Regions from separate parts of the Ensifer sp. LC384 genome, predicted to be linked through region 1. Evidence: riboswitches for the same ligand, from Rfam matches in the RefSeq annotation. Region 1 holds a riboswitch; each other region holds the start of a gene.
What was found. A riboswitch is a leader RNA that binds a small molecule or an ion and turns the genes downstream of it on or off. The one in region 1 is predicted to bind thiamine pyrophosphate.
Positions count from the first base shown of each region.

Region 2: another riboswitch for thiamine pyrophosphate. It lies ahead of thiO (glycine oxidase ThiO); the one in region 1 lies ahead of BC363_RS06240 (ABC transporter permease).
Region 3: another riboswitch for thiamine pyrophosphate. It lies ahead of thiC (phosphomethylpyrimidine synthase ThiC); the one in region 1 lies ahead of BC363_RS06240 (ABC transporter permease).
Region 4: another riboswitch for thiamine pyrophosphate. It lies ahead of thiB (thiamine ABC transporter substrate binding subunit); the one in region 1 lies ahead of BC363_RS06240 (ABC transporter permease).

Region 1 covers NZ_MBST01000004.1:208,164-212,409, reverse strand. Annotated here, with positions in the region: gene BC363_RS06250 (hydroxyethylthiazole kinase) at 1-462, opposite strand, end outside; partial or broken gene BC363_RS06245 (ABC transporter substrate-binding protein) at 459-1,303, opposite strand; gene BC363_RS06240 (ABC transporter permease) at 1,425-2,168, opposite strand; TPP riboswitch at 2,310-2,412, opposite strand; partial or broken gene BC363_RS06235 (IS110 family transposase) at 3,134-4,129, opposite strand; gene BC363_RS35790 (lysozyme) at 4,035-4,246, opposite strand, start outside.
Region 2 covers NZ_MBST01000008.1:78,315-82,560, forward strand. Annotated here, with positions in the region: gene BC363_RS09230 (thiazole synthase) at 1-554, opposite strand, end outside; gene thiS (sulfur carrier protein ThiS) at 557-754, opposite strand; gene thiO (glycine oxidase ThiO) at 744-1,739, opposite strand; TPP riboswitch at 1,965-2,096, opposite strand; gene BC363_RS35075 (hypothetical protein) at 2,145-2,576, shown strand; gene BC363_RS09250 (GntR family transcriptional regulator) at 2,560-3,228, shown strand; gene bioB (biotin synthase BioB) at 3,440-4,246, shown strand, end outside.
Region 3 covers NZ_MBST01000003.1:121,731-125,976, forward strand. Annotated here, with positions in the region: gene BC363_RS04780 (sensor histidine kinase) at 1-621, shown strand, start outside; gene BC363_RS04785 (sigma-54 dependent transcriptional regulator) at 625-1,989, shown strand; TPP riboswitch at 2,065-2,196, shown strand; gene thiC (phosphomethylpyrimidine synthase ThiC) at 2,291-4,114, shown strand.
Region 4 covers NZ_MBST01000056.1:79,557-83,802, reverse strand. Annotated here, with positions in the region: gene BC363_RS27950 (ABC-F family ATP-binding cassette domain-containing protein) at 1-462, opposite strand, end outside; gene BC363_RS27945 (thiamine diphosphokinase) at 466-1,116, opposite strand; partial or broken gene BC363_RS36130 (GNAT family N-acetyltransferase) at 1,223-1,372, opposite strand; partial or broken gene BC363_RS27940 (GNAT family N-acetyltransferase) at 1,450-1,812, opposite strand; TPP riboswitch at 1,954-2,071, shown strand; gene thiB (thiamine ABC transporter substrate binding subunit) at 2,121-3,149, shown strand; gene thiP (thiamine/thiamine pyrophosphate ABC transporter permease ThiP) at 3,181-4,246, shown strand, end outside.

The sequences.
Region 1 (4,246 bases):
ATCCAGCGTAAGTTCGTCGATCGGCCCGGTCTTGATCTTCAGCACACCATCGACCTCACCGATGATCTCCATCTCGCTGGCATTGCCGCGAACACCGGAAGGTCCAGAGGCGATGAGCTCCCGGGCGAAGGCAAGCCGCGACGGCGAATAATCGCAATGCACGGGATCGACGATCCACGGCTTGTCGACATCACGCGCAACGGCGGTCGCCAGGCGGATCGCCGTTCGCCGCACTTCATCAAGCGTACCGAGGTTGACGACGAGCGAATCGGCGCGCCGGGCAAAGGCCTCTACCTCTTCGGGGGCCGATGTCATCGAGGGGACCGCGGCCACAGCCGCCAGGCCATCAGCGACGAACTTCTGCACCACCGTGTTCATCAGGCAATGCACACGGGGACGGCGCTGCCGAACAAGCGCCAGCGATGTAGCAGCATTTTCGACAAAGTGCGCTGTGTCCGTCATCGAATTTCCACCGCGATATCGTCGACATCAGGTGCCTGGCTAATCAGCCCGCTTTCAGCAAGGAATTTACCAAACCGCTCATAGCGACCGCGATCGAGCGCGGCCGGCCGCTTGGCGAAGCGCGGCAGCGTGTCCGTGAATGCGCTGCGGTTGAGTTCGTCGTCAAGATTTGGATAGGCTTTGACAAACAGCTTCCACGCTTCTTCAGGGTGATCGCCCCCTGCTCCACCGCGGCCAGGAATGGCCGCAATCGCTTGTCGGCGACCTTCGCCTTGTCGGTGACGAAGACGAGCTCGTCATAAACAGGCACGCCGTGTTCCTCAGGGAAGAACGATCTGCCCTCGTGCCCTTCAAGACGCATCTGCGTCAGCTCAAAATTCCTAAACCCCCCGATCGTCGCATCGACCTTGCCGGCGATCAGCGACGGCGACAGGGCGAAATTGACGTTGACGAGCTCGACATCTTCCTTCTTGAGGCCGGCCGAGGCGAGCATCCGACCGAGCATCGCGTCCTCGAAACCGGAGACGGAAAAGCCGATTTTCTTGCCCTTCAGATCGGCAAGGTCGCGGATCGGACCATCGTCAAGGACGGTGACGGTGTTGAGCGGTGTCTCGACCAGCGTACCCACCCGAACGAGCGGCAAACCAGCGGCATGATCGAGATAGAGGTTTGGCTGATAGTGCACGCCGATATCGGCCTGCCCCGCTGCAACGAGACGCGGCACGCTCGAGGGATCCGCCGGGGGGATGAGTTCGACCTCGAGCCCCGCCTTGTCGAACAAGCCGAGCTGTTTGGCGACCACGATCGGCGCATGGTCGGGATTGACAAACCACTCCAGCATCACCGTGAGCTTCTCGGCAGACGCCGAGCCGGCCGAAAAGACGACGCCTAGAGCAAAGCTGGCGGAAAGCAGAAGTTTGCGGGCCATGATTATGCGAACGCTCCCAATTGATCTTAGAAATTCAGGTTTCTCGCGCCCAGTGCGCGAGTGGACGGGTTGCCTCATCGACGAGAAGCCTAAGTGTGACCGCAAGCACGGCAAGAATCGCCATGGCAGCGAAGACGACGTCGGTCTGCATGCGGGCATTTGCCTGGACGATCACGAAGCCAAGCCCAGCAGATGCGCCGACCCATTCGCCGACGACAGCACCGAGCGGAGCCAACGGGGCTGCGACACGCAAGCCAGACACGAGCCCCGGCAGCGCCAGCGGTAACCGCACAAACCGCAACGCCTGCCAGTGACTCGCTTTGGTCAGCGCGACGGCATCAAGGATCTGCGCATCTGTACGGCGCAGGCCATCAGCGAATGCGGAAACAATCGGAAAGAAGATGATGATGGCCGCCATCACGATCTTCGAGGCCATGCCGAAGCCCAACCACAGCACCAATAAAGGCGCGATCACGAAGACGGGAAAGGCTTGAAGGACGAGTACGAAGGGCCAGACAAGCTTTCCGAGCCGCGGAAAAGCTGCGAGCCCGATAGCCGTCGCAGCGCCGAACGCCGTGCCAACCGCGAGGCCGGCCAGCATTTCGGCAATCGTCACCAAGCTTTGATCGAGAAGAAATGCCGGCTGCCGCACAAAGACGGCAAGTACCTCGAGGGGCGTCGGCAACAGATAGCGCGGCAGGGCGAAAACAAGCACCGCCAGTTGCCAGAAGACAGTAAGGACAGCAAGGCTGCGAACAAATGTGAACGCCAGGCGCATCGCCGGTCAGCCGACGCAACAACCCGGACGAAATGCAACCCCGCCATCCGGCGGCAACTTGGCAAAAGACAGCATCGATCGATCTCCAGACAAAACATCACGGAGACCCAGGTGAAAGCGAAGACGCGATTAGTTTGCCGAAAGCGGCTCTTTTCCCGTTCCTACGCCGGCATGACCCGGATCAGGTTCAAGGGTCCGGCTCACCGCCATCTCAGCACTGTAAAGTGCTCCCCTCGGAATACTTGAATCAATGGGAGAAATTCGAATGACTGTCAACGGCACTTCTGAGAAATTGGTCTTCCTAGACCGCTAAAACCCCCGAAACGTCAATGCTGTTGTCAATTTTTTCGCCGAATCCAGTCATCGGCGACGCCTGCATCACTCAAATAATAAAAAACACGAAAATGGACCATCCGCAATAAGCATTCGAGAGAACAAAATCATTTCCAGTACTACAAGAATTAACTCCAATATCACTATATAACTATAAATTAAATTTACGCTTTAATTCATCGAAGCGCGCTGTCATTCGATATCTATCACGAGATATACAATGAAGATCTACACACAAAAACGTGGAGAAAGCCATTATTTCTTCATAAATATCCCGAAGCGCCTAAGGCGCAACACTGGGAAAACCTCGATACGACAAATGAGGATGTGGCACGCCGAAAAGTCCTGGATCGGCTTGGTTAGTGGAGAGGCAGATTCGCGACTGCAGACATACCGAGCTCGGCGCAAATCACGTTTCCCGTGATGAAGGAAACGGCGAAGAGCCACGCGGATGGTTGTCAAGCTTAACATCCTTGCCGGGGTCATGGTCCTTTCCGAGGTCGTTGCCTCATGATGATGTTCGGGCCGGGCGCTTCAACGTGTGCAACGGCGTGCCTGTTTGGCCACCAGCCGATTGACCGAAGTCACCGCAACCACCGTCCCGGCGGGGACATCGCAGACCCGCTTGGGGCCTACAAACTCGTAGAGAAAGTCAGGCTCCTTTTCCCGGAACTCCATTCAAATGTAGTGCCATCCACCCAGATGCAATGAAGGATGACGGCAAGCTTCCGAGCAACAGCGACTTGCGCCTTTTTCATCCCAATGCGTTTCGCAAGCCGCAGCCCCCATGCCTTCAACGAGCACCATTTCTTGGTGCGATGTAGTAGGACTGACGCAGCTTCGAACAGATAGGTCCGTAAAAGGCGATCGCCCCATTTTGAGGTCTTTCCGTTGGTGTCGGTCTCCCCCGATTGTTTTCGCCTGGGCGTCAGACCAAGATAAGCACCAATCGTCGTGGCCGATCTGAACCGACTAGGATCATCGATGGTGTGGCGGAATGTCAGCGCCGTAATCGCGCCGATGCCGGGCACAGTCATCAGCCGGCGGATTGTTTCATCGGTGCGAGCAAGTCCTGCCATCCGTTTATCGAGCTTTTCCTGTTCACGACAAACTTGCTCATGAATGGAAAGCAGCGGTTCGATGACATCCCGAAGAACATGGCCGGTATCAACTAATTCTACGACCTTACGCCGGAACATCGATCCGATAGCACGCTCGAAGAGCAGGCCATACTCCTTTAGCATCGCCCGGATCTTATTTTCCAAATCACGTCTTATTTGGATCAAGCGCGAGCGGGTCACGAGCAGAGATCGAACCTGCTGACTTTCAGCGCTCTTGACCTTCACCTCCCTGTACCAACCGATACGAACCAGTTCAGCCAGACCGCGGGCATCGTTCTCGTCACTCTTGTTCATGCGCACCGACAATGCCGCTTTCGCATGCCGTGCGTCGATGCAGACGACGGGAAGATCTATGCGCGTGAGCTCATGCCACAATCAACTCGACATGGCGCCGGTCTCAAAGCCGATGCGTTCAGCGCAAGGGGCCCTCTTTCTGATCAGTTCTGCCAAGGCTCCAGGATTTGACTTCGCCCTGCCTTCGAAGATCATTCGGCCGGTCTCGTCCACGACACAAACGGCAGTTTCTCGCTGCGATACATCCAGGCCAACATAGTGTTTCATACGGTGGTCTCCGTCGAAAAATGGTGCTCAGATATTGAGCGTTACCCGAAGGACGAAGGCGAG
Region 2 (4,246 bases), on a different contig from region 1:
CCGGCATCGACAATCAGCGGCACATCAGGGAAATGCGCGCGCATCGACCGCAAGGCGGGCAGATTTTGCGGTCCCATGGCACTGCCGATCGGCGCACACCAGGGCATCAACACGCGGCAGCCAGCTTCCAGCAGGCGCTCGGCGACGACAAGATCGTCGGTCGTATAGGGAAAGACCTCGAAGCCCTCGTTCGAAAGGATCCGTGCGGCTTCGACCAGCGCGAACACGTCCGGCTGCAGCGTGTCGTGATTGCCGATCACTTCGAGCTTGATCCAGTTCGTCCTGAACACCTCGCGCGCCATCTTGGCGGTGAGGACCGCCTCCTTGGTGGTGTGGCAGCCGGCCGTGTTCGGCAGTATTTTCGTCCCGAGCTCGCGGATCAGGTCGAAAAACGCACCGCCCGCTTTGCCGCCGGCCGTTTCGCGTCTCAAGGAGACGGTGATGATTTGTGTCTGTGAAGCCCGCACGGCGTCCGAAAGCACGGCTGGCGATGGATAGCCTGCTGTGCCCAGGAGCAGTCGGGAGGTGATTTCCGTGTCGTAGACTTGCAGCATGTTCAGCCACCTTTCATCGGTGAGAGGATTTCGATGCGGTCATGGTCGCGCAGACGCCAGCCATCGCGGTCGGCCGCGTGAACGAGTTCGCCGTTGACCGCAGTCGCCAGCCAGCTTCCTTCATAGTCGAGTGCCGCCATCAGTTCGGCGAGCGTCGAGCAGGCGATCTCGTGCTCGTCGCCATTGACGTTAAGATTCATCATGGAACTCCGATTGGTGGTTCGGGTTGAGCAGACATTCGGCAACGTCGTGCGCAAGGGCTGGCGAGAGCAGGAACCCATGTCGATACAGACCGTTCACGCAAAAGGTCGAGCCGCTTCGGGTGATCCTCGGCAGGTTGTCGGGATAGGCAGGGCGAACACCAGTCCCGGTCTCGGTGATCTCCGCCTCGCCGAAGGCTGGGTGCAGGGCGTAGGCGGCGTTCAAGAGTTCCATCAGCGAGCGTGCAGCAATAGGGCCGCACGTTTCGCTCTCGATCATTGTTGCCCCGACCATGAAGAGACCCTGGCGGCGTGGAACGACGTAGAGGGGGTGTCGTGGATGCAGGAAGCGCACTGGGCGCGACAGTTGAATGTCGCCGGTGCGCAGATAGAGCATCTCGCCGCGCACGCCCCGCAGGGCGGCATCATCCGGGAGCCTGGCACGGCCGGTGCAATCGATACGCCAATCGAAACGGTGGCTGACGGTGGCATCGGTCGTCTGGCCGAAGTGAAAACGCACGCCCATGGCCATCAATGTGTCACGGAGTGACGACAGCGCTTCTCTCGGATCGAGATGGGCTTCCCTGGGGAAGTAGAGCGCACGCGCGAAACGACCGGCGAGATCCGGTTCCAGCTCGGCTATCTCTTCTGCATCCAGCCATCTGTGCCCGGTGGTTCGCGTCGCGAAGCGATCGAGTTCGCGGGTGTCACGCGCGGCGGCGACGACGAGTGTGCCCTCTTGCGCGACTTTGCCGGGCAGCGCCGCCTTCCACCACTCGATGGCTGTCGCACCGACGCGTTCGACCCTCTCGTCGGCACTCTCGCGCTCACACCAGGGCGCCAGCATGCCGCCGGCAAACCAGGATGCCCCGGCGCCAATGTGTTGGGCCTGTTCGACAACGTCGACATCAATGCCGCGTCGTGCCAGCTCGTAGGCAGTGACAAGACCGACGACACCCGCTCCCTTGATCAGCACCGGCCTCATTTGGCAGCCGTTCGAGCCGTTGCCTGGCCGGCGCTGCAGCACCATTCACCCGTGCGCCGGCGCGCTAACGTCCGTGAGTGTAGCTGCCTATGCCCGAAGTTTGGCTCGTCTACGGCATCTGAAAAAACCATTGGCTGGCTCCAACGTTGACATTTGGAGACCCAGATCCTGGAGCTGGAAAGATAGAGACCCGTCCACGCGATCGCAAAAAAGGAGCTGTCGCGACTGCCGTCGTTCCCACCGTCCCTACGCCAGCATGAACTGGATCAGGTTCAACGGGTCATTGCGCTGCGGTCGAAAGAGCCGATCCGCCCAGCAATATCTCAGCCCCTTGTCGGGACTCCCCTGGTGAATGAACGAGTTGAACGACGATAGCCGCACTCTGTCAAGTGTTGGAGCAGAATGATGGTTGAAAACGCCGCCGCAAGGAACAACGCTCAGGCCGTGGATGCACCCACAGCCTGGCGCTCAGAGACGTTGGAGCATGGCGCACAGCTAAGTCATTCTTCGAACGACCCAGAGCGACCGGCCCGCATGAGCGATTCCGGAGACGAGTCGCAGGCGTGGATCATCCTTGAGCCGCTCAGCCTCAGCCGCATCAAGATTAAGGACCATCTGATCGGTTTCGTTTGCGTTCGGCGTAATCCACCAGCGCCGATCCTCGCAGCAAAGCCCGGCTTCCGGTTGCTCCTGGAGGTACTCAATCGCATATTCGGCGTTCACTTTTCGCGGTCCGGCGTCCTCGGGCATTTGTTTTTCCTCCATCTCACATTCCTTGAGCTGGCTCGACAACAAGGCTGCCGCAAATTATCTATAAAAAATGACCGCAATCAATGACGATACAGTTGCCAGCCGCATCAGCCGCATCCTTGCTGACCGGATCGTGACGGGCCAATTGGAACCAGGCACGAAACTCCGGCAGGACCATATCGCCGAGGAATTTGGGGCGAGCCACGTGCCCGTGCGCGAGGCCTTCCGCAGGCTGGAGGCGCAGGGTCTCGCCATTAGCGAACCGCGTCGTGGCGTGCGCGTCGCTTCATTCGATCTCAAGGAGCTTCGCGAGGTCGCACAAATGCGCGCCGCGCTCGAAGTTCTGGCGCTGCGTCATGCGGCCCCGCACCTGACGCCGGCGATCCTCGATCTGGCTGAAGAGGCGACGGTCGCCGCGGACAATTCCCGCGATGTGCGCTCCTGGGAGGAGGCGAACCGGCGCTTTCACCGGCTGCTACTGACGCCGTGCGGTATGCCACGTCTGCTTGCCGCGATCGACGATTTGCATGCTGTCAGCGCCCGCTTCCTGTTTTCGACCTGGCGGTCGGAATGGGAGGTGCGGACGGACCATGACCACCGAGCAATTCTCGCCTTCCTTCGGCAGGGCAAGATCGAAAATGCGGCCGCAGTCCTGGAGCGCCATGTCCAGTGGATCGGGCAGAAACCGGTCAAAAACGCCTCCGGTTCCACGCGGAATGCCTTTGCTATCGTCGGCTGACGGACGGCGCTCGGAACGCTGTTTTTTAAAGCGTTTTGGGGTTCCGGTTGGACAGCCGCGACAGTCAGTCAGCCCCTTCCAATACCTTCTATGGTTGAAGTCATCTGCTGCCTCGCCCTTCAGTTGGTTGCGTCTCCGCTGCCGAGGAAGAATTATAGATAATATCAGATTCTATCTATAATACGGATGCAACAACGAGGGCGATCAACTTATGCTGGATGCAGGTGTGCAGAACGAGGGAGTTCCGGCCAACTCCCCGACCGCCGATGAGAGCTCGAATCTCGATAAAGCGAGAAAAATCTATAATCTCCCTTTCAACGACCTCCTCTTTCGCGCGCAAACCGTCCACCGCGCGCATTTCGATCCGAATGCCGTGCAGATGAGCCGGCTGCTGTCGATCAAGACCGGCGGATGCGCGGAGGATTGCGGTTATTGCAGCCAGTCGGCGCACTATCCGACCGGGCTCAAGGCCTCGAAATTGATGGAAGTCGAAAGGGTGATCGCGGAGGCCCGTAAAGCCAAGGCGGGCGGCGCCACCCGCTATTGCATGGGGGCAGCCTGGCGCAGCCCGAAAGATCGCGACATGGAGGCGATCGTCGCCATGGTGGGCGGCGTCAAGGCGCTCGGTATGGAGACCTGCATGACGCTCGGCATGCTGTCGCCGGCGCAGACGGCGTCGCTCGCAGATGCTGGCCTCGACTACTACAATCACAATGTCGATACGTCCGAACGTTTCTACAGCGAGATCATCACCACCCGAACCTTTGCCGACCGTCTCGAAACGCTCGCCAACGTGCGCGAGGCCGGCATCAAAGTCTGCGCCGGGGGTATCCTGGGGATGGGCGAAACCGTCGACGACCGTGTCTCCATGCTTGTGACGCTCGCCAATCTTCCCATGGCCCCTGAAAGCGTGCCGATCAACATGCTGATTCCGATCCCTGGATCGAAGCTCGCCGATGCGCCGCCGGTCGATCCGATCGATTTCGTCCGCACGATCGCGCTCGCCCGCATCCTGATG
Region 3 (4,246 bases), on a different contig from region 1:
ATCAACCAGCCGGTCGCGACCATCCGCGCCTATGCCGACAATGCGCGCACCTTCCTCGATCGCGGCCAGCAGGAGACAGCGGTCGAAAACCTCGAAAGCATCGCCGCGCTGACCGAGCGGGTCGGCACCATCACCGACGAGCTGCGCAGTTTTGCGCGCAAGGGACGATTCGTCGCCGAACCGACGTCCGTGCCAGAGGTGATCGAAGGCGCACGAATGCTGCTGCGCAGCCGCTTTGCCGGCCGCATGGACGCGATCGTCATCGATCTGCCGGAGAACGGGCTCAGCGTGCTCGGCAACCGTATCCGGATTGAACAGGTGCTGATCAACCTGCTGCAGAATGCCCTGGAAGCCCTTGGCGACCGGGCAGACGCGGAGATCCGTGTGCGGTGCGAGATAGGCGCCTCCGACACTGTTTCCCTTGTTGTCGCCGACAATGGCCCGGGCATCAGGCCCGATATCCTCGAGGATCTGTTCACCCCGTTCAACACGTCCAAGGATGAGGGCCTCGGTCTCGGCCTTGCCATCTCCAAGGAAATCGTCGTCGACTATGGCGGCGACATCGAGGTCAAGACCGGCCCCGACGGTACCGTCTTCACCGTTCGCTTGAAGAGGGCCTGAGCGATGCAACAATCCGTATGCCTCGTCGACGACGACAGCGAGCTCAGGAAGGCGATGAAGCAGACGCTGGAGCTTGCCGGCCTCACCGTCTCCGCCTTTCCCGGCGCGGCGGAAGCGCTCATACTCCTCGGCCCGGGCTTCGACGGCATCGTCATCAGCGATATCCGCATGCCGGGGATCGATGGCCTGACACTCTTTCGCCGCATCGCCGATTTCGACCCCGACCTGCCGGTCATTCTGGTGACCGGGCACGGCGATATTCCGATGGCCGTTCAGGCCATGCAGGACGGCGTCTACGACTTCATTCCGAAACCTTTTGCCGCCGACCGTCTTGTGCAGAGCGCGCGCCGCGCCCTGGAAAAGCGCCGGCTGGTGATGGAAAACCGTGCCCTGAAGCGTGCAGCGGAAGTCGCCGGCGAAAGCCTGCCGCTGATTGGCCAGACGCCGGTCATGGAACGGCTGCGCCAGACCTTGCAGCATATCGCCGACACCGACGTGGATGTGCTCGTTGCCGGCGAAACCGGCAGCGGCAAGGAGGTGGTGGCGACGCTGCTGCACAATTGGAGCCGGCGCCGCGACGGCAACTTCGTGGCGCTCAACTGCGGCGCACTGCCGGAAACGGTGATCGAAAGCGAGCTTTTCGGCCACGAGCAGGGCGCCTTTACCGGCGCCTTGAAGAAGCGCATCGGCCGTATCGAGCATGCAAGTGGCGGCACGCTTTTCCTCGATGAAATCGAAGCGATGCCGCCGGCAACGCAGGTCAAGATGCTGCGTGTTCTCGAAGCCCGCGAAATCACGCCGCTCGGCACCAATGTCGTGCGACCGGTGGATATCCGCGTGATCGCCGCCGCCAAGATCGACCTTGGTGACCCGGCCCAGCGGGGCGACTTTCGCGAGGATCTCTATTTCCGGCTGAACGTCGTCACCCTGTCGATCCCGCCGCTGCGCGAACGCCGGGACGACATCCCGCTTCTCTTTTCGCATTTCCTGACGCGCGCGGGCGAGCGGTTCAAGCGCGACGTGCCGACGGTTTCGCCGGCGGTGCACCACTATCTGATGTCCCATTCCTGGCCCGGCAATGTGCGCGAACTCTCGCATTTCGCCGAGCGCGTCGCCCTTGGCGTCGAAGGGGCGCTCGGACAGCCGACCGCCGCCGCAGTGCCAACCGGTGCCGCCCTGCCCGAACGACTCGAGCGCTACGAGGCAGAAATTCTGAAAGAAGCGCTGCGGGCGCAGCGCGGCGACGTCAAGGCGACGATCGAGGCACTGGGCATTCCGCGCAAGACCTTCTACGACAAGCTGCAGCGGCACGGCATCAACCGGGCGGATTATGCCGATCGCCCGTCAGTCGAAAAGCCGGGCCGCTAGTAAGCGATCAACAGGCCTGACACGCGACCTTCGGATTAGCGCTTGACTGCGCATCCGGATCGATGGCTATCTCTAGGCATTCACCAGGGGGGTCCCGTCAAGGGGCTGAGATACTGCTGGGCGGATCGGCTTTGCCGACCGAGGCGCAGTGACCCGTTGAACCTGATCCAGTTCATACTGGCGTAGGGACGGTGCAGACATCGACGCCACGGGTCCGTCAATCGCGCGGAAATCCGGGCGGACCTGTCTTTTCCTTCCGGCTTCAGAACTGGGTCTCCAACCGCAAACTTGGAGCCTCATCATGAATATTGTCACCAAACCCGCAGACCTCACGGTCACCAAAGGCCCGCTTCCCGCCTCGAAGAAGGTCTACAAACCAGGCACGATCCATCCTGATATCCGCGTGCCGATGCGCGAAATCGCCCTGCACCCCACGTCGGGCGAGCCGCCGGTCACGGTCTATGATGCCTCCGGGCCCTATACCGTGGAAGACGCCAACATCCGCATCGAGGAAGGGCTGCCACGGCCGCGCCGCAACTGGATCATCGCACGTGGCGATGTCGAAGCCTATGACGGGCGCAGCGTCCGGCCGGAAGACAACGGCTTTGCCTCCGGAGACCGGCTGACGCCAACCTTTCCCGTCCGTCATGCGCCCTTGCGTGCCACCGGCCGGCGCGCCGTGACGCAACTTGCCTATGCACGGGCCGGCATCATCACGCCCGAGATGGAGTTCGTCGCCATCCGCGAAAACCTCGGCCGCGACGCCGCGCGCGCCACGCAGCGCGACGGCGAAAGCTTCGGCGCCCATATTCCCGATCACGTCACGCCCGAATTCGTCCGCCAGGAAATCGCCAGCGGCCGCGCCGTCCTGCCCGCCAACATCAACCATCCGGAATGCGAACCGATGATCATCGGCCGGAACTTCCTGGTGAAGATCAATGCCAATATCGGCAACTCCGCCGTCACCTCTTCGATGGCCGAGGAAGTCGAAAAGATGGTCTGGGCAACGCGTTGGGGCGCAGACACGGTCATGGACCTTTCGACCGGCCGCAACATCCACAACATCCGCGAATGGATCATCCGCAATTCGCCGGTGCCGATCGGCACCGTGCCGCTCTACCAGGCGCTCGAAAAGGTCAACGGCATCGCCGAGGACCTGACCTGGGAGGTCTATCGCGACACGCTGATCGAACAGGCGGAACAGGGCGTCGACTACTTCACAATCCATGCCGGTGTCCGGCTTCACTATATCCCGCTGACGGTCGACCGGGTCACGGGCATCGTCTCGCGCGGCGGCTCGATCATGGCCAAGTGGTGCCTGCACCATCACAAGGAGAGCTTTCTCTACGAGCACTTCGAAGAGATCTGCGATATCTGCCGTGCCTACGACGTCTCGTTTTCGCTCGGTGACGGCCTGCGCCCGGGCTCGATCGCCGATGCCAACGACGCCGCCCAATTTGCCGAACTGGAAACGCTGGGCGAGTTGACGAAGATCGCCTGGGCCAAGGATTGCCAGGTGATGATCGAGGGGCCGGGCCACGTGCCGATGCACAAGATCAAGGAAAACATGGACAAGCAGCTCGCCGTCTGTGGCGAGGCGCCGTTCTATACGCTTGGGCCCCTGACGACCGACATCGCGCCCGGCTACGACCACATCACGTCGGGCATAGGTGCTGCGATGATCGGCTGGTTCGGCACGGCCATGCTCTGCTACGTGACGCCGAAGGAGCACCTGGGCCTGCCGGATCGCAACGACGTCAAGACCGGGGTCATCACCTACAAGATCGCAGCCCACGCAGCTGATCTCGCCAAGGGACATCCGGCGGCCCGCACCCGGGACGACGCCCTGTCGCGCGCCCGTTTCGAGTTCCGCTGGGAGGACCAGTTCAACCTGTCGCTCGACCCGGAGACCGCGCGCTCCTTCCACGACGAGACCTTGCCGAAGGAGGCGCACAAGGTCGCGCATTTCTGCTCGATGTGCGGGCCGAAATTCTGCTCGATGCGGATCTCGCACGACATCCGCGCCGAGGCGCAGAAGGAAGGTCTGCAGGCGATGGCAGCCAAGTATCGCGACGGCGGCGATCTCTATCTGCCGGTCGGCGACGACGCCGTAGTGCAGCGATAACGACCACGCCAGAAGGGGCGGCGAACCGCCCCTTCTGGCGTAGGATTTCGGCTCTGTATTAACTGAAGGCCCCCCTCTCCCTCCGTCATGCTCGGGCTTGACCCGAGCATCCACGTCTGGGGCCGCAACTTG
Region 4 (4,246 bases), on a different contig from region 1:
CGTCGGCAGGTCGAGATGGTTGGTCGGCTCGTCGAGCAGGAGGATATCCGGCTCCGGCGCCATCACCCGGGCAAGTGCTGCACGGCGCGCCTCGCCGCCAGACAGGCGCGCCGGGTCTTCTTCGCCGGTCAGGCCCAGATGCTGCAGCAGATAGGCGACCCGGTAAGGGTCGTCGCTCGGGCCAAGGCCCGCCTCGGCATAGGCCTGCACTGTGTCGTAGCCGTCGAAATCCGGCGCCTGGGGCAGGTAACGAACCGTCGCCGAAGGGTGGCGGAATATTTCGCCGGATTGCGCTTCGGCAAGACCGGCGGCGATCTTCATCAGCGTCGATTTGCCGGAACCGTTGCGCCCGACAAGGCAGATGCGATCCCCCGGCTCCACCTGCAGGTTGGCGCCGGCCAGAAGCGGCGTGCCACCGAAGGTCAGGAAGATATCGTCGAGTTTCAGAATGGGAGGCGCCAAGGCTCAGGCTCCGGAAAGGTCGTAGGGGCGGGCGAGAACGATCGCCCGGCCGGTGTCGAGGGAAATGCGAAGGGGACCCTCCGCGACATTGGATACGGTGCGGGAAGACCCGAACGGCACCGTGAAATTGGTAAGCGGATAACGCGCACCGACGATCGAAAGGCCGAAGAGATCGGTCAACCCGAGGATCGAGAACAGGCTGCCCTTCGGCAGATCGATTTCGATCTCGCCTGCCAGCAGCGGATAGGCCTCCTCCTCGCCCGAGGTCATGAACACCGGCAACCCACGCTCGGCCAGCGAAACGGCCTGAAGCAGGTGCAGGAATGCATGGTCGCTGCGTGTGCCGCCAAGTGCCCCGGCAAAGATCAGCGCTTCCGCGCCACGCGAAAGTGCCGCCTCGACGGCGATTTCGCCGTCGGTCGCGGCCTTGGCGGCAGGATAGGGCTCACGCGGGACGCTGGCAAACTCCGTGAGCAGCGTCTCCTCGGTCGAATCGAAATCGCCCACCCAGACGTCGGGGATCACGGACAGGGTCCGCGCATGCCGCATGCCGCCATCGGCGGCAACAAAGCGGCTGCCTGCGAGCTGGCGCGCAACGCGCTCGGTGAGGGTCAGCGCACCGCCGAGCAGAATGGTGAAGGTGGATCGGGCCATGGCAAAGCCCATAGCGCAAAGGCACGGGCAAGGAAAAGCAAGAAAACCGAACGAAGGGGCGATCCGGCGATTTTGCGCCGCCGTCGCCCGTGATCTTCAGTGATCTTCAGTGTTCGTCGGGCAAGGGATCGGGAAACAGCATCTCCGCATAGATGCCGGGCATGGAATCGGGGATCTCTATGGCGCCCACCGCGCGCCGGTAGAATTCGGCAGGGCCGACGCCGCCGATGATCGCGTGACCATACAGCGCCGCGCGTCAAATATGACGCGCAAAGGACGCTGTAACGCTTTATACCTGCTGCATAATTTTCTCCTTAAATCGACTCCGATTTAAGGAATTATGCAGTAGCCCGCATTGCGCATCGCCGTCAGGCTCTCGCGCAAGAGCGCCTCGCCGATCCCGCGCCCGCGCATGGCCTCATCGACACCGGTCGGCCCGAAGAAGCCGAGCGCGGTGACATCGTGGCAGGCAAAGCCGACGATGCGATCCTGAAACACCGCGATGTGCATGCGTGTCGGCATCGAGGCGAAGGCGGCCTCCGCCTCGCCCGCCCAGCCGGAGCCGAACGTCTGCTCGATCCAGGGAACGACGAGCCTGCGTTCGGGCGCCATCGCGCGGTGAATGCCGATGCCGTCCGCAAGCGGCGATCTGGGCTGTGCCGGCAGGGCATAAAGGCGAACGAGCATGTCTGTCATCGCAGACTCCTTCCGCGTCCGGGTCTCATGTCTCTACGGACAAATTTACCCCATGCGCCGCCGGCGCGAAAACGCGGGGCGCATGCTTTCTCCGTCCCCAAACTTCGCTTGCCATCAAACCGGCTCGGCGGTAAATCTCTACCCGCTCTAACGGGGTGCCTTCCGACCGCATGGCGGCCGAAGGCTGAGAGGCGTTGAACGCCAACCCGCGGAACCTGATCCGGCTCATACCGGCGGAGGGATTAGACGCGATCGGATCGATACGCCCTTTTCCCATGCAACATCATTACTAGGGAGAGGTGCCTGCCATGTCCAATTCATCGCAACTGAAGTTCCTTAGCCGGCTAGCGCTTGCCGCGACTGCGAGCCTTGTCTTCGCGGCCAATGCCGTCGCTGCGGAAAAGACGCTGACCGTCTACACCTATGAAAGCTTCATCACCGAATGGGGCCCGGGTGCCAAGGTCGCCGAAGCCTTTGAAAAGACCTGCGAATGCAAGGTCACCTATGTCGGCGTCGCCGATGGCGTCGAGTTGCTGACGCGCCTCAAGCTCGAAGGCGCGGCCTCCAAGGCCGACATCGTGCTCGGCCTCGACACCAATCTCGTCGCCGAGGCCAAGGCCACCGGCTTCTTCGCGCCGCACGGCATCGAAGCAGTGGGCATCAAGGTGCCCGGCAACTTCTCCGACGACACCTTCCTCCCCTATGACTACGGCCATTTCGCCGTCGTCTATGACACCCAGGCTTTGACGACGCCGCCGAAGAGCCTCAAGGAGCTGGTCGAGGGCGACCCGTCGCAAAAGATCGTCATCGAGGATCCGCGCACCTCGACGCCGGGTCTCGGTCTGCTTCTGTGGGTCAAGGCCGTCTATGGCGACGAGGCGGGTGCCGCCTGGGCCAAGCTCAAGGGCCGTGTGCTGACCGTGACGCCGGGCTGGTCGGAAGCCTATGGCCTGTTCACCAAGGGCGAGGCGCCGATGGTGCTGTCCTACACGACGTCGCCCGCCTACCACATGGTGGCGGAAAACACCGATCGCTATCAGGCGGCCGCCTTTTCGGAAGGCCACTACATCCAGATCGAAGTCGCCGGCATGACCAAGAGCGCCAAGGAGCCGGAGCTTGCCAAGCAATTTCTCGCCTTCATGACCGGTCCGGAGTTCCAGTCAATCATTCCGACCACCAACTGGATGATGCCGGTCGCAGCGACCAAGGAACCCCTGCCCGACGCTTTCGGCAAGCTGGTCAATCCGGAAAAGACCTTCCTGCTGCCGTCGGAAGAGGTCGCGGCAAACCGCAAGGCCTGGATCGACGAATGGCTCGCCGCCATGAGCAAGAACTGAGGCGCGCTTGTTCGCGCCTGCCGAAAACAGGATCACGATTACCGCCGGGGCCGTGGGCCTCGGCGGCATCCTGCTTTTTGTCGGCCTCGCAATTGCAGCGCTTCTGCTCCAGAGCGGGGATTTTGGCAACGGCGTCCTGTTCGATGCCTATATCTGGCGGGTAACGCGCTTCACCTTGCTGCAGGCGAGCCTTTCGACGCTGCTTTCGGTTGCTCTGGCCATTCCGGTCGCGCGGGCACTCGCGCGCCGGACCGCCTTTCCCGGCCGCGTCTGGGTGCTGCGGATCATGGCCCTGCCGCTCGGTCTGCCGGTGCTGGTCGGCGCACTCGGGCTGATCGAGATCTGGGGCCGGCAGGGCGTGCTCAACACCGCCCTTGCAGAGCTCGGGCTGCAGCAGCCCGTGAGCATCTATGGCCTCTTCGGCATCCTGCTTGCCCATGTCTTCTTCAACATGCCGCTTGTCGCGCGCCTTTTCCTCGCCGGCCTTGAGCGGATACCCTCGGAATATTGGAGAACCGCCGCCAATCTGGGCATGCCGCCGGCCGCACTCTTCCGCTTTGTCGAATGGCCGGTCCTTCGTGGATTGTTGCCGGGGGCAGCCGGGCTCGTCTTCATGCTCTGCGCCACCAGCTTCACCCTCGTGCTGACGCTCGGCGGCGGGCCTGCCGCCAGCACCATCGAGGTCGCGATCTACCAGGCGCTGCGCTTCGATTTCGATCCACCCCGGGCGATCGCTCTGTCCGCCCTACAGATCGTCATGACCGGAGCCCTGCTCCTGGCACTGGCCCGTGTCGCGACCGAACCCGCGCAAAGCGCGACCACAGGCCGTGCCTCCAGACGCTACGATGCACGAACCGGCCTCTCCCGTGCATCCGATGCCGGCTGGATCCTGTTCTCGCTGCTCTTTATCGGGGCGCCGCTGATGGCCGTCCTCGGCTCGGGCCTGCGTGCGGACCTGGTGAAGCTTGCGGGCGACCCGAGCGTGCATCGTGCCCTCATCACCAGCATCGTCATCGCCGTCCTCTCGGCATTCCTTTGCGTCGGCGTTGCCGCCGCGATGATCCGCGCCGCAGGTACTGTTGTGGCGCGTCGCCACG